Regions from separate parts of the Mesorhizobium sp. C416B genome, predicted to be linked through region 1. Evidence: riboswitches for the same ligand, from Rfam matches in the RefSeq annotation. Region 1 holds a riboswitch; the other holds the start of a gene.
The links. Region 1 has a riboswitch for S-adenosylmethionine ahead of metX (homoserine O-acetyltransferase MetX). Riboswitches for the same ligand answer to the same signal wherever they lie in the genome.
Positions count from the first base shown of each region.

Region 2: linked by a shared signal. The riboswitch ahead of NLY43_RS14525 (O-succinylhomoserine sulfhydrylase) and the one ahead of metX (homoserine O-acetyltransferase MetX) in region 1 are both predicted to bind S-adenosylmethionine.

Region 1 is NZ_CP100471.1:4,519,982-4,526,804, reverse strand. It holds gene NLY43_RS22130 (DUF2125 domain-containing protein) at 1-198, shown strand, start outside; gene NLY43_RS22125 (sugar kinase) at 323-1,246, shown strand; gene NLY43_RS22120 (prephenate/arogenate dehydrogenase family protein) at 1,254-2,189, opposite strand; gene hisC (histidinol-phosphate transaminase) at 2,194-3,303, opposite strand; SAM riboswitch at 3,430-3,507, shown strand; gene metX (homoserine O-acetyltransferase MetX) at 3,568-4,737, shown strand; gene metW (methionine biosynthesis protein MetW) at 4,734-5,348, shown strand; partial or broken gene NLY43_RS22100 (DUF1330 domain-containing protein) at 5,356-5,675, opposite strand; gene NLY43_RS22095 (glycosyltransferase family 2 protein) at 5,924-6,823, shown strand, end outside.
Region 2 is NZ_CP100471.1:2,965,564-2,972,386, reverse strand. It holds gene argF (ornithine carbamoyltransferase) at 1-814, shown strand, start outside; gene NLY43_RS14540 (Hsp33 family molecular chaperone) at 923-1,954, shown strand; gene apaG (Co2+/Mg2+ efflux facilitator ApaG/CorD) at 2,140-2,532, opposite strand; gene NLY43_RS14530 (ceramide glucosyltransferase) at 2,754-3,905, shown strand; gene NLY43_RS14525 (O-succinylhomoserine sulfhydrylase) at 3,917-5,107, opposite strand; SAM riboswitch at 5,165-5,242, opposite strand; gene NLY43_RS14520 (2'-deoxycytidine 5'-triphosphate deaminase) at 5,383-6,477, shown strand; gene NLY43_RS14515 (ABC transporter substrate-binding protein) at 6,579-6,823, shown strand, end outside.

The DNA.
Region 1 (6,823 bases):
CTGACGATCAAGCTGCAGGATCCCAAAGCCGTGGCGGCAATCCTCGCCACCGCAATCCCCGAGCAGAAGAGCCAGATCGAGCAAGGCTTTGCCGGTCTGGCGCTGCTCGGCAACGAACCGTCGATGCCGCTCAAGGTGGTGAAGGGCAAGGTCTCGCTCGGCTTCATTCCGCTGGGCAAGATCAAGCCGCTCGATTAGAGCAATTCCAGGAAAAGTGTGAGCGGTTTTCCGTCCGGAATTGCGTTAAAACAAAGAGATAGAGCATGATCGCAAAGAGCGGGAATGGCTTTTGGGGAGAGATCATGTTCGAGCAAGCCGACGCATGAACCGACCGGTGAAACTGCTGAGCGTTGGCGCGCTGACGCTGGATACCATCCTGCGCGTCGAAACCCTGCCCACGCATCAGGGCAAGTTCATCGCCTCGGACGGCATCCAGATCGCCTCGGGCATGGCGACAAGTGCTGCCTGCGCCGCCCGCCGTCTCGGCGCCGAGGTGTTCCTGTGGGCAAGTGCAGGTGACGATGCCGTCGGCGACCAATTGCTGGCCGGCATCGAGGCCGAGGGCGTCGATTGCGACTTTGTCCGCCGCGTCGAAGGCGCCCGCTCGGCGCTGGCCGCGATCCTGGTCGACGCTCATGGCGAGCGCATCATCGTGCCCTTCTACGACCCAAAGGCGCAGGCCGACCCCGAGGCGGTGCCTGTCGCCGATCTTTCCGGCTTCGATGCCGTGCTGGTCGATGTGCGCTGGCCGGGCGCCGCCGCTCTTGCCTTGACCGCCGCGCGCAGCGCCGGCCGTCCCGCCATCCTCGACGCCGACACGGCGCCGGTTGAGGTGCTGGAGCGCCTGCTGCCGCTGGCATCGCACATCGTCGCTTCGGAGACGGCGGCACGCATCGTCTGCGGCCATGCGCTGGACCCCGGAACCGCCTGTGCCGACCTCGCCAGCCGCACCGATGCCTTCGTGGCGGTGACCGGCGGCGCCGCGGGAAGCTGGTGGCATGACCGGTCCGCCGGATGCGTGCGCCACATCGCGGCGCCGAAGATCAAGGCGGTTGACACGCTTGCCGCCGGCGACGTCTTCCACGGCGCCTTTGCTGTCGGGTTGGCGGAAACCATGCCGATCGAGCAGGCGTTGCGCTTTGCCAGCGCGGCGGCCGCGCTCAAATGCCAGCGCTTCGGCGGCCGGCTGGGGGCGCCAAACAGGGACGAGGCAATGGCCATGGTCGCGGCGACCTGGCCCGTCTGAAACAGATTTAACTTTTCACCGGGTGCTCGACCGCCTGCCGGCCGAAATCCGGCACGTCGATATCCTGGCCGGCCTCGATGATCGAACGGCGAACGGCCCGGGTGCGGGTGAACAGGTCGAACAGCTTGTCGCCGTCGCCCCAGCGGATCGCCCGCTGCAGCGAGGCGAGGTCCTCCGAAAAGCGCGCCAGCATTTCCAGGATGGCATCCTTGTTGTGCAGGCATACGTCGCGCCACATGGTCGGGTCGGAGGCGGCCAGACGGGTGAAGTCGCGGAAACCGGAAGCCGAATATTTGATCACTTCCGACTTGGTCACCGATTCCAGATCGTCGGCCGTGCCGACGATGTTGTAGGCAATGATGTGCGGAAGATGCGAAACGATGGCCAGCGTCATGTCATGATGCTGCGGGTCCATCGTGTCGATGTTGGAGCCGCAGCGCCGCCAGAATTCCGACAGCTTTTCCAGCGCGGCCGGATCGGTTCCCGGCAGCGGCGTGAAGATGCACCAGCGGTTTTCGAACAGCTCGGCGAAACCCGCATCCGGGCCCGATTTCTCCGTACCTGCCAGCGGGTGCCCCGGAATAAAATGCACGCCTTCCGGCACATAGGGCTGCATTTGCGCAATGACGGAGGCCTTGGTCGAACCGACATCGGTGAGGATGGCGCCTTTTTTCAGCGCCGCTGCGATCTCTTGCGCCACCTCGCCCGACGATCCCACCGGCACCGAGACGATGATCAGTTCGGCGTCGCGGACCGCTTCCCTGGCGTCGGTGGTGTAGCTCTCGCCAAGACCGAGCTCCTTCGCCCGTGCCAGCGTGGTCGGGCTGCGCGTCGCGATGGCGACATGGCGGGCCAGGCCCTCGCGGCGGATGATGCGGGCCAGCGACGAGCCGATCAGGCCGATGCCGACCAGCGCGATCTTTTCAAACATCGGTGCTGTCATTGTTTCAGCTTTTCAGGAATGTCGTGAGGGCATCGATGACGCCGCGATTGGCTTCTTCGGTGCCGACGCTCATGCGAAGCGCATTGGGAAAGCCATAGCCGGTAACGCGCCGCAATATATAGCCGCGCTGGGTGAGGTAGTCGTCCGCCGCCTCAGCCGAATGCCTCTTGTCGTCGGGAAAGTGGATGAGGACGAAATTGCCGACGCTGGGCGTCACGCGCAGCCCAAGCTTCGTCAGCTCTTCATTCAGCCAGGTAAGCCAGGTCTCGTTGTGCAACGAACTGCGCTCGACATGGGCGCGGTCGCGGATGGCGGCAATGCCGGCCTCGATCGCTGTTGCGTTAACGTTGAAAGGGCCGCGGATGCGGTTGATGGCATCGACGATGTGCAGTGGGCCATACATCCAGCCGATGCGCGCGCCGCCAAGGCCAAGCTTGGAGAAGGTGCGGGTCATTACCACATTCTGTGCGCTGCCCGCCAGCTCGATGCCGGCCTCATAGTCATTGCGCCTGACATATTCGGCATAGGCCGCGTCGAGCACCAGAAGCACGTTGCCCGGGAGAGCGGAATGCAGGCGGCGGACCTCCTGGAACGGCAGATAGGTTCCGGTCGGATTGTTGGGATTGGCGAGGAAGATGATTTTGGTCCGCGGCGTCACCGCGGCCAGGATCGCGTCGACGTCGGCGCGTTCCTCGGTTTCCTTCACAGCAACCGGCTTGGCCCCCGCCGACTGAATGTAGATCTTGTAGACCATGAAGGCATGTTCGGTAAAAATCGCCTCATCGCCTGGCGCAAGATAGGTCTGCGCCAGCAGGCCCAAAATCTCGTCGGAACCGTTGGAGCAGATGATGTTCGCCGGGTTGAGGCCATGCACCTCGGCGATCGCCTCGCGCAGCCGGCGGGCGGTGCCGTCGGGATAGACATCGAGCTTGGCAGCCACTTCACGCGCGGCCTCGATCGCCTTCGGCGACGGGCCGAGCGGGTTCTCGTTCGACGACAATTTATGGACCTTGGCAACGCCGGCCGGGGCCGTGCTCTTGCCCGGCACATAGGCGTCGATGTCCATAATGCCCGCGCGGGGCGTCGGCCGTGCCTTGTCCGCTGTCTTGTCCATGTCGCAAATCCATCGAGAATGCCTCCGTCCGGAGGCCGCAGCGGAAATACAAGCCGTAGCCGCGAATGTCGAGAGGCGGGCAATAGCTGGCCGTTGACGCCGGGCCGCACGAGTTCTAGAAGAACGTAACAGTTCCGTGGTGATTTGGCCGGTCGGCTTGCAGCCACGTTAAACAACTCGCTAAAGGGCCGTTTGCGTGACGTAACCGGCTTTGCGATCGCATTGCCGGTTTTTTATTGCCTGACGGCGGGCAAGGAGAGTCACATGGCCGCGCTCCGCGCTACAAAAACCAACAACGAGGCAGACAACCCGTCGAGCCCTGTGTTGCGTTTTGGCCCTGACAAGCCGCTGAAGCTCGACGCCGGCACGCTTTTGTCGCCGTTCCAGATCGCCTACCAGACATATGGCGCCCTCAACGATGCCCGCACCAACGCCATCCTGGTCTGCCACGCGCTGACCGGCGACCAGCATGTCGCCAGCACCAATCCGGTGACCGGCAAACCCGGCTGGTGGGAAGTGCTGATCGGTCCCGGCAAGATCATCGACACCAACCGCTTCTTCGTCATTTGCTCCAACGTCATCGGCGGCTGCCTCGGCTCCACCGGTCCGGCCTCGACCAATCCCGCCACCGGCAAGCCCTACGGCCTCGACCTGCCAATCATCACCATCCGCGACATGGTGCGGGCGCAACTGATGCTGGTCGACCATTTCGGCATCGAAAAGCTGTTTTGCGTGCTCGGCGGCTCGATGGGCGGCATGCAGGTGCTGGAATGGGCGTCATGCTATTCCGAGCGCGTCTTCTCGGCCCTGCCGATCGCCACAGGCGCACGCCATTCCTCGCAGAACATCGCCTTCCACGAGGTCGGCCGCCAGGCTGTCATGGCTGATCCGGACTGGCATGGCGGCAAATATTTCGAGCACGGCAAGCGCCCGGAAAAGGGGCTCGCCGTGGCGCGCATGGCCGCCCACATCACCTATCTGTCGGAAGCCGCCCTGCATCGGAAATTCGGCCGCAATCTGCAGGACCGCGAAGCGCTGACCTTCGGTTTCGACGCAGATTTCCAGATCGAAAGCTATCTGCGCCACCAGGGCATGACATTCGTCGACCGCTTCGACGCCAACTCCTACCTCTACATGACCCGTTCGATGGATTATTTCGACCTCGCCGCCGACCATGGCGGCCGGTTGGCAGATGCCTTTGCCGGGACCAAGACCCGCTTCTGCCTGGTGTCCTTCACCTCGGACTGGCTGTTCCCGACCGAGGAGAGCCGCTCGATCGTGCATGCGCTCAACGCCGCCGGCGCCTCCGTCTCCTTCGTCGAGATCGACACCGACCGCGGCCATGATGCCTTCCTGCTCGATGAACCCGAACTGTTTGCCGCCATCAAGGGCTTCATCGGCTCGGCGGCCCGCGCAAGGGGGCTCGCCTCATGAGCGTCAATGGCAGCCAGCGCGTCGACCTCGAAGTCGTGGCCAACCTGATACCGCCGCAGTCGCGGGTGCTCGATGTCGGCTCCGGCGACGGCCTGCTGCTCGAACTCCTGCAGGAGACCAAGCAGGTCGACGGCCGCGGGCTGGAGCTGTCACAGCGAGGCGTCAATGAATGCGTTGCGCGCGGCCTCTCGGTCATCCAGGGCGATGCCGACACCGACCTCGAATTCTATCCGGACAAGGGTTTTGACTTCGTCGTCCTGTCACAGACGCTGCAGGCGACCCGCAACCCGAAGCTGGTGCTCGACGAGCTGCTACGAATCGGCAACCGCGCCATCGTCTCCTTCCCCAATTTCGGCCACTGGCGGGTGCGGCTGTCGCTGTTCGTCAAGGGCCGGATGCCGGTGACCGCGGACCTGCCCTATTCCTGGTACGACACGCCCAACATCCATTTCTGCACCATCCGCGACTTCGTCAATCTGGTCGAGGAACTCGGCGCCTCGGTCGAGAAAGCCACCGCGCTCGACGGCAACGGCCAGAAGATCGGCCTGTCGATGCCATGGTGGTTCTGGAATTTCTTCGGCCAGCAAGCGGTGTTCTTGCTGAAGCGGTAGTTTGCCCCTATTCCAGCACGTCCGTCGCCTTGTGCGGGTCTGAACGCCATCGGCGATGATCACATCGGCGTGGGAGTTGTCGGTGCGCAAGGCCAGAATCTCGCGATAGGCTGATGAATCGTACCAGCCCCACGCATGCGCCCTGTCCGGAAACTCGATGACGATCAGGTGCCCGGGCCATTCGTTTTCGACCACGTCCATGTCGCCGCCCTGGACAAGGAAGCGGCCGCCGAACGGCTCCAATGTGGCGTCGATCCTCTGCAGATACTCGACAATCTGCGGGCCCATTGTGACTTGACGCATATGGGCGACGGCGTAGGCGGCCATGGCTGAACTCCCTGTGAGATCGAAGCCCGACGACCGGCTTCGTTGGCGCAATCTGCAGACATGATGGCCATCGGTCGATTACGTCTGGGGTAATCGGCCGGCTTACCGGCGTCCTGGCTCAACAGTTTGTGATGACATTGCCGCTGGTTTTTTGTAGCGTCGAATCGAATGCCATCCCGGTGTAAGGCTTGGACGGCGACCATCAAAACCTCCGGCCTCCAGGCATTTGGGGGCACAATCGAAGCAACATGTCCAAGGCAACCGACCTCGCTCCGCTGATCTCGGTGATCACACCGACGCACAATCGCCGCAGCAAGGTGGTGCGCGCCGTGGAGAGCGTGCTGGCGCAGAATTTTCCCCGGTTCGAACACATTGTCGTCGATGACGGCTCGACCGACGGTACGGCAGCCGCACTTGCCGAAATCCGCGATCCACGGCTGATCTATGTTGGCTCGAAATGGCGCGGCGCCAATGCCGCCCGCAATGCCGGCATCGAGCGGGCGCAGGCGCCGGTGGTGACATTCCTCGATTCCGACGACGTCTATTTGCCGGATCGCCTGGCGCGGACGCTGGAGCAGTTCGACAAAAATCCCTCGCTCGAAGTGCTGATCAGTTCCTTCGTGTCGCTGAAGGGCAATCGCCGCACCAACTGCGTCAACCGCGAGGCGCTGCTGAGCCGCGACTCGCTGGAGCGGGCCCTTGTCGCGCAGACCATCTTCATTGCCGGGACGGCAATCACCGCCCGGCGCGAGTCGCTGCTGGCCATCGGCGGCTACGACAGTGACGTCACGCGCATGCAGGATCGCGAATTGTTGCTGCGCTTTGCCCGTCGCAGCGGCGCGCAGCTGTCCGAAGTGATCGACTGGAAAAAGTACAACTCGGAGAATTCGATCTCCGGTCGCCGGGACGGCTATGTCGAAGCCTATGCGAGCTTGATCGACAAGCACCCCTATATCGCCGACCGCTACCCCTACATTCCGCCTTACATGATCGCCCGGCAGCTCATCGCCGATGCACTCAAGGGCAGGGTTTCGCAGGCGTTCTCCGGCTATATGGCCAACCGGTCGTCGAAGGCGCTTGGCTATTCGCTGCCGCAGCTGTTGCGTGGCTATGTCGGCGGCCGGCGCTGGCGCCGCGATCTCTATGCC
Region 2 (6,823 bases), 1.6 Mb from region 1:
CGGCGAACGGACCAAACCGCTCGAAGGCAAGGTGCTGGCCATGATCTTCGACAAGCCGTCGACGCGCACGCGCGTGTCCTTCGACGTCGGCATGCGACAGCTCGGCGGCGAGACCATCATGCTGACCGGCACCGAAATGCAGCTCGGCCGTTCCGAGACCATTGCCGACACCGCCAAGGTGCTGTCGCGCTATGTCGACGCCATCATGATCCGCACCACGTCGCATGAGCGGCTGCTCGAGCTGACCGAGAATGCCACGATTCCGGTCATCAACGGGCTGACCGACGACACCCATCCCTGTCAGCTGATGGCCGACATCATGACCTTCGAGGAGCATCGCGGTCCGGTTGCCGGCAAGACCATCGCCTGGACCGGCGACGGCAACAACGTGCTGCATTCGCTGCTCGAAGCTTCGGCGCGGTTCCGCTTCAACCTGAACGTCGCAGTGCCGGAAGGCAGCGAGCCGGCGCAAAAGCATATCGACTGGTCGAAGAGCAATGGCGGCAAGCTGCACTTCACCCGCTCGCCCGAGGAAGCCGTCGACCAAGCCGACTGCATCGTCACCGACTGCTGGGTGTCGATGGGCCAGGAACACCGCGCCCGCGGCCATAATGTCTTCTCGCCCTATCAGGTCAATGCGGCGCTGATGGCCAGGGCCAAGCCCGACGCCCTGTTCATGCACTGCCTGCCGGCGCATCGCGGCGAGGAAGTCACCGACGAGGTCATCGACGGTCCGCATTCGGTTGTCTTCGACGAAGCCGAGAACCGGCTCCACGCCCAGAAGGCGGTTTTGGCCTGGTGTCTGGGCGCTTGATCTCCAGGCGCTTGATCTCCAAGCGCTTGATCCGGGGCGGCGCGATGCCTATTTGCGCCCCATCACGCAAATCAAGCGCGTTTGGACGCATGCACCCCTCCGGGCCGCATGGCCGCGCCCTGGAGCTTTGTCATGTTGGAAACGCATCAAGTGACTGAACATCACCCCAAACTCGGCGAGTTCGGCTATGCCGGCGACGATCATGTCGTACCCTTCGAGGTCGGCCCGCTCGACGTGCGCGGCCGCACCGTGCAACTCGGGCCGATGCTCGACGCCATCCTCAACCGTCACGACTATCCCGAGCCGGTCGCCCGCCTGCTGGCGGAAGCCTGTGTGCTGACGGTGCTGCTCGGCACCTCGCTCAAATTCGAAGGCAAGTTCATCCTGCAGACCCGCACCGACGGCCCGGTCGACATGCTGGTCGCGGATTTCTCCACGCCTTCGGCATTGCGCGCCTATGCGCGTTTCGACGCCGACCGGCTGGAGGCCCTGGTGGCCGCAGGCCAGACCTCGCAGCAGACGCTGCTGGGCAGCGGCGTTTTGGCGCTGACCATCGACCAGGGCGCGCACACGCAGCGCTATCAGGGCATCGTCCAGCTCGACGGCGAGACGCTGGAGGACGCCGCGCGCACCTATTTCCGCCAGTCGGAGCAGATCCCGACCGACCTCAGGCTGTCGGTGGCCAAGCTTCTGACGCCAGGTCCCGGCGGCGCTCGTGAGCAGTGGCGCGCCGGCGGCATCCTGGCGCAGTTCCTGCCGCAGTCACCCGAGCGCATGCGCGTGCCCGACATTTCGGGCGGCGACGGCGATCCGCGTGACGTGACGCAGGAGCCGGCCGACAATTCGTGGCGCGAGCTGGTGGCGCTGCTCGGCACCATCGAGCCGACCGAGCTGATCGACCCGACCATCGGCGCCGAGCGGCTGCTCTACAGGCTGTTCCACGAACATGGCGTGCGCGTCTTCGGCGGCGTGCCGGTCGCCGACCAATGTTCCTGCTCAAGGGACAAGATACGCGGCATCCTCGAGGGGTTTTCCGCGCAGGAGATCAAGGACAGCACCGAAGATGGCGGCATCCACGTCGCCTGCGAGTTCTGCTCGAAGCAGTACGACTTCGACCCGGCGGAGTTTGCAACTCAGTAGCATCTCTTCCTTCTCCCCGTTCACGGGGAGAAGGTGCCCGAAGGGCGGATGAGGGCAGCGCGAACTTTGGTGAATGGCCGCGCATAGCCTAGGTCATGTGCGTGGAAGATAACCTCATGACTCTGGCGCTGCCCCTCATTGCCCTGCCGGGCATTTCTCCCCGTATAGTGACGGGGAGAAAACCCCTAATTTACCGTCCGTCGGGTCCCCGGCAGATCCAGCGAAAACGCGGGAATAGCGACGTCGAACGTCTCGCCCTTTTTGTTGCGCATGGTGTAGTGGCCGACCATGAAGCCGGAGGGCGTCGAGAGCGGGCAGCCTGACGTGTATTGATAGCTGTCGCCGGGATTGAGCTCAGGCTGGTCGCCGACCACGCCGGCGCCGCGCACTTCCTCGACCCGGCCGCTGCCGTCGGTGATGTGCCAGTAACGCGCCATAAGCTGCACGAAATCGTCCGACTGGTTGTCGATCGTCACCTGGTAGCCCCAGACATAACGGTTCTCCGCCGGGTCCGAGCGGTCCTCCAGGTAGAACGGTCTGACCTGCACTTCGATGTTGCGCGTGACGGCGCGGTACATGGGCTGCTCCGGTTGCGCAGCAGGGAACATTTGTCGCGCCATGCGGTTTGATACGCGCAGAGCGGCATGTCCTGCCAGCCTCAAAGCGCAGTGCCGACAAACAATGTCATTTAAGTGACACATGACAATGTTGGTGTGCGCAAACCTTGCCGGCGACTCAAGGCCCATCTGTCGACTGACAAAGCAGCCGCGAGCGGCCTTTCCGGAGTGACCAGATCTCGATGGAACCAGCTCTCACAGCCGCCTTCGCTTCCTCCGCTTTGCTTCTTTCCAATCTCGCCAGCATCCTGCTTGCTTCGTCGAAACTGCAAGCGCGTCGCCTTATCCCTCCGCCGTCCGGCGAGCAGCCACCGGTCTCGATCGTCGTGCCGTCGCGCGGCGTGGAGCCGTTCACACAAGAGACGCTGCAGCGAGCCTTCTCGCTCGACTGGCCGCGCTACGAACTGATCTTCTGCGTCGCTCACGCCGACGATCCCGTCGTCAAACTGATAAACAGGGCGATCGTCCTGTTTCCCAACGTGCCGGCCCGGCTGCTGATCGGCGACGACCGCGTCAGCAGCAACCCGAAGCTCAACAACTGCGTCAAGGGCTGGGAAGCGGCGCGCTATCATTGGGTTATTCTGGCGGATTCCAACGTGCTGATGCCAAGGGATTACGTCCAGCACCTGATGGCGGCCTGGCGGACCAATACCGGGCTTATCTGCTCGACGCCGATCGGCTCGCGGCCGGATGGCTTCTGGGCCGAGGTCGAATGCGCGTTCCTCAACACGCTGCAGGCGCGCTGGCAATATGCCGGCGAGGCGCTTGGCCTCGGCTTTGCCCAGGGCAAGAGCATGCTGTGGAACAAGCCGATGCTCGATACCAATGGCGGTATCCGCGCGCTGGCCGCCGAGATCGCCGAGGATGCTGCTGCAACCAAGCTGGTCAACGGACTGGGCCTGCACGTCAATCTCGTTGCCTCGCCTTTCGAGCAACCACTGGGGCAGCGCCGACTTGCCGACATCTGGTCGCGCCAGGCGCGCTGGGCGCGGTTGCGCCGCGTCACCTTCCCGCTGTTTTTCGCACCCGAGATCCTGACCGGCGTCGCCGTGCCGTTGGCGTTGGCGCTGGTGGCGGCCGCAAGTGCCGGCATCAGCCTGCCGGCCACGGTGTTGGCCGTGCTGACGGCGGCCTACATTCCCGAATGCGCGCTGGCCGCGGCCAAGGGCTGGCACCTGTCGCTGCGCATGGTCCCGGCGATGATGGTGCGCGACATGATGCTTCCCGCCATCTGGGCGCGCGGCTGGCTGAGCGGCGCCGTCGACTGGCGCGGCAACATCATGACCATCGGCACCAAGACGGCCGAACTGGAAGAGGTTTCGTCGGGAGCGTGACGCCTCGCGGCCTATCCGGCTGCCTTCAGCGCCTGCGCAACGTCCTCCAGCAGATCGTCCGTGTCCTCAAGGCCGACCGACAGCCTGAGCGTTCCCGGCCCGATGCCGAGCTCGGCGCGCGCTTCATCGCTGAGGTTCTTGTGCGTGGTGGTCGCCGGATGGGTGATCAGGCTCTTGGCGTCGCCGAGATTGTTGGAGATCAGCACGATGTCGAGCGCGTTCTGCAAGGCGAAGGCCGCCTGCTTGCCGCCCTTCACGTCGAGGCAGATCAGCGTCGATCCGCCCGTCATCTGCTTCTTGACGATGTCGGCCTGCGGGTGGTCGGCGCGGCCGGGATAGATGACGCGGGCGATTTCCGGCCGTCCTGCCAGGAAATCCGCGATCTTGGCCGCGCTTTCAGTCTGCTGGCGCACCCGAACCGGCAGCGTCTCCAGGCCCTTGAGCAGCGTCCAGGCGTTGAACGGCGACAGGCTCGGGCCGGTGTGGCGGAAATAGTCGTGCAAATTCTCGTCGATCCATTTCTTGTCCGACAGGATGATGCCGCCGAGACAGCGTCCCTGGCCGTCAATGTGCTTGGTCGCGGAGTAGACGACGATATGGGCGCCGAGCTGCAAGGGCTTCTGCTGCAAGGGCGTGGCAAAGACATTGTCGACGATCAGCCTGGCGCCGATCGAGGTGGCGAGCGCCGCCACCGCTGCGATGTCGACCACTTCCAGCGTCGGATTGGTCGGGCTTTCCAGGAAGAACAGTTTCGTGTTCGGCCGCACCGCCTTTTCCCAGTTGACGATGTCGGTGCCGTCGACCAGCGTTGCCTCGATGCCGTATTTCGGCGCCAGCGTCTCGACCACCCAGCGGCAGGAGCCGAACAGCGCGCGCGCCGCAACGATATGGTCGCCGGCCTTGGCGCTGCACAGCAGCGCTGCCGTCACCGCCGCCATGCCCGACGCCGTGGCGCGGGCATCTTCGGCACCCTCCAGCGCGCACATGCGCTTTTCGAACATGTCGACCGTAGGGTTGGCGTAGCGCGAATAGATGAAGCCCGGCTCCTCGCCCTTGAAACGGGCTTCCGCGGCCTGCGCCGTTTCATAGACATAGCCTTGAGTGAGATACATCGCTTCCGACGTCTCGCCGAACTGGGAACGCAGTGTTCCCCCGTGCACGAGTGCGGTCTGAGGCTTCCAGTTACGCTTCTTGGTGCTCATCGCTTTTGTTCCAGACACAAAAAAACCGGCCGCGAAAGTCGCAACCGGTCCATATGGCCTGGCGGCCCGACGGTCCTTTAGCGACTTGTTTAACGTGGCTGCAAGCCGACCGGCCAAATCACCACGGGATAACGACCCTTTAGACCTCACCTGCGCTTGCGTCAATTGCCGGCTTCATTAAGAGGTTTGTACCAGGCAGGTTCCGCAATAATATCCAGCGGTTTTGCGGCAAGAACCTGCCACAAAGAGACCGACCTTGGAGCGGAGCCAGCCTTTTGCGGCAGACAGGCATTCTTCCCGATCAGGACATTTCCGCGCTGTTTCAGTCCGGCGCGCTGAAGTCGCCGCGCGCGCTCGATGTCGACCAGGTGCAGCCGGCGAGCCTCGATCTCAGGCTCGGCGACAAGGCTTTTCGCGTGCGCGCCTCCTTCCTGCCGGGTCCCGATCATCTGGTGGCCGACAAGCTTCACCGGCTGAAATTGCACGAATTCAGTCTCGCCGAGGGCGCGGTGCTGGAAACCGGCTGCGTCTACATCGTGCCGCTGCTCGAAAGCCTGGCGCTGCCCGCAAACGTGTCGGCCTCGGCCAACCCGAAGAGCTCGACCGGCCGGCTCGACATCTTCACCCGGGTGATGACCGATCGCGGCCATGAGTTCGACAAGATCGCCCCCGGCTATCACGGGCCGCTTTATCTCGAAGTCAGTCCACGCACCTTCCCGATCGTCGTACGCGCCGGATCGAGGCTGTCGCAGATCCGCTTTCGCACTGGCAACGCGCTGTTGTCGGAGGCAGAACTGAACGAATTGCACCGCGCCGAGATGCTGGTGGCGACCGAGCCGCCCAACATTTCCGGCGGCGGCATTGCGCTGTCGATCGATCTTGACGGCGACCAGAACGGCCTGGTCGGCTATCGCGGCAAGCATCACACCGGCTTGGTCGATGTCGACAAGCGCGCCGCCCAGGATGCCGTCGATTTCTGGGAGCCGCTCTATAAGAGCGGCGCCGGCGAACTGGTGCTCGACCCGGACGAGTTCTACATCCTGGTCAGCCGCGAAGCCGTGCACGTGCCGCCGCTCTACGCCGCCGAGATGACGCCCTTCGATCCGCTGGTTGGCGAATTCCGTGTTCACTATGCCGGCTTCTTCGATCCGGGCTTCGGCCATTCGGCCTCAGGCGGCACCGGCAGCCGGGCGGTGCTCGAAGTGCGCAGCCACGAAGTGCCGTTCATCCTCGACCACGGCCAGATTGTCGGCCGGCTGGTCTACGAACACATGCTGAAGCGGCCGCAGGCGCTTTACGGCACCGATCTCGGCTCGAATTACCAGGCGCAAGGCCTCAAGCTCTCCAAGCATTTCCGCCCCGCCGGCTGAACCTTCGATCACCGTCAGGCAAAATACTTGCCTGCGCTGCCTCACCATGCTTGGCTGCCTTTCGGTGGCCGGCAAGAGAACGGCGCGCAAGGGGAACCAAAATGCAGATTTCAAGATGGATCATATCGGCAGCGGGCGCTGCCATGCTGGTGATATCGGCCGGCTCGCTGGCTGAGGCGCAGGAGAAATTGAAGATCGGCACCGAGGGCGCCTATCCGCCCTTCAACACCATCACCGCGGACGGCAAGATCGAGGGCTTCGACATCGACATTGCCAATGCGCTGTGTGCGCAGATGAAGGTCGAGTGCGAGATCGTCACCCAGGACTGGGACGGCATCATCCCGGC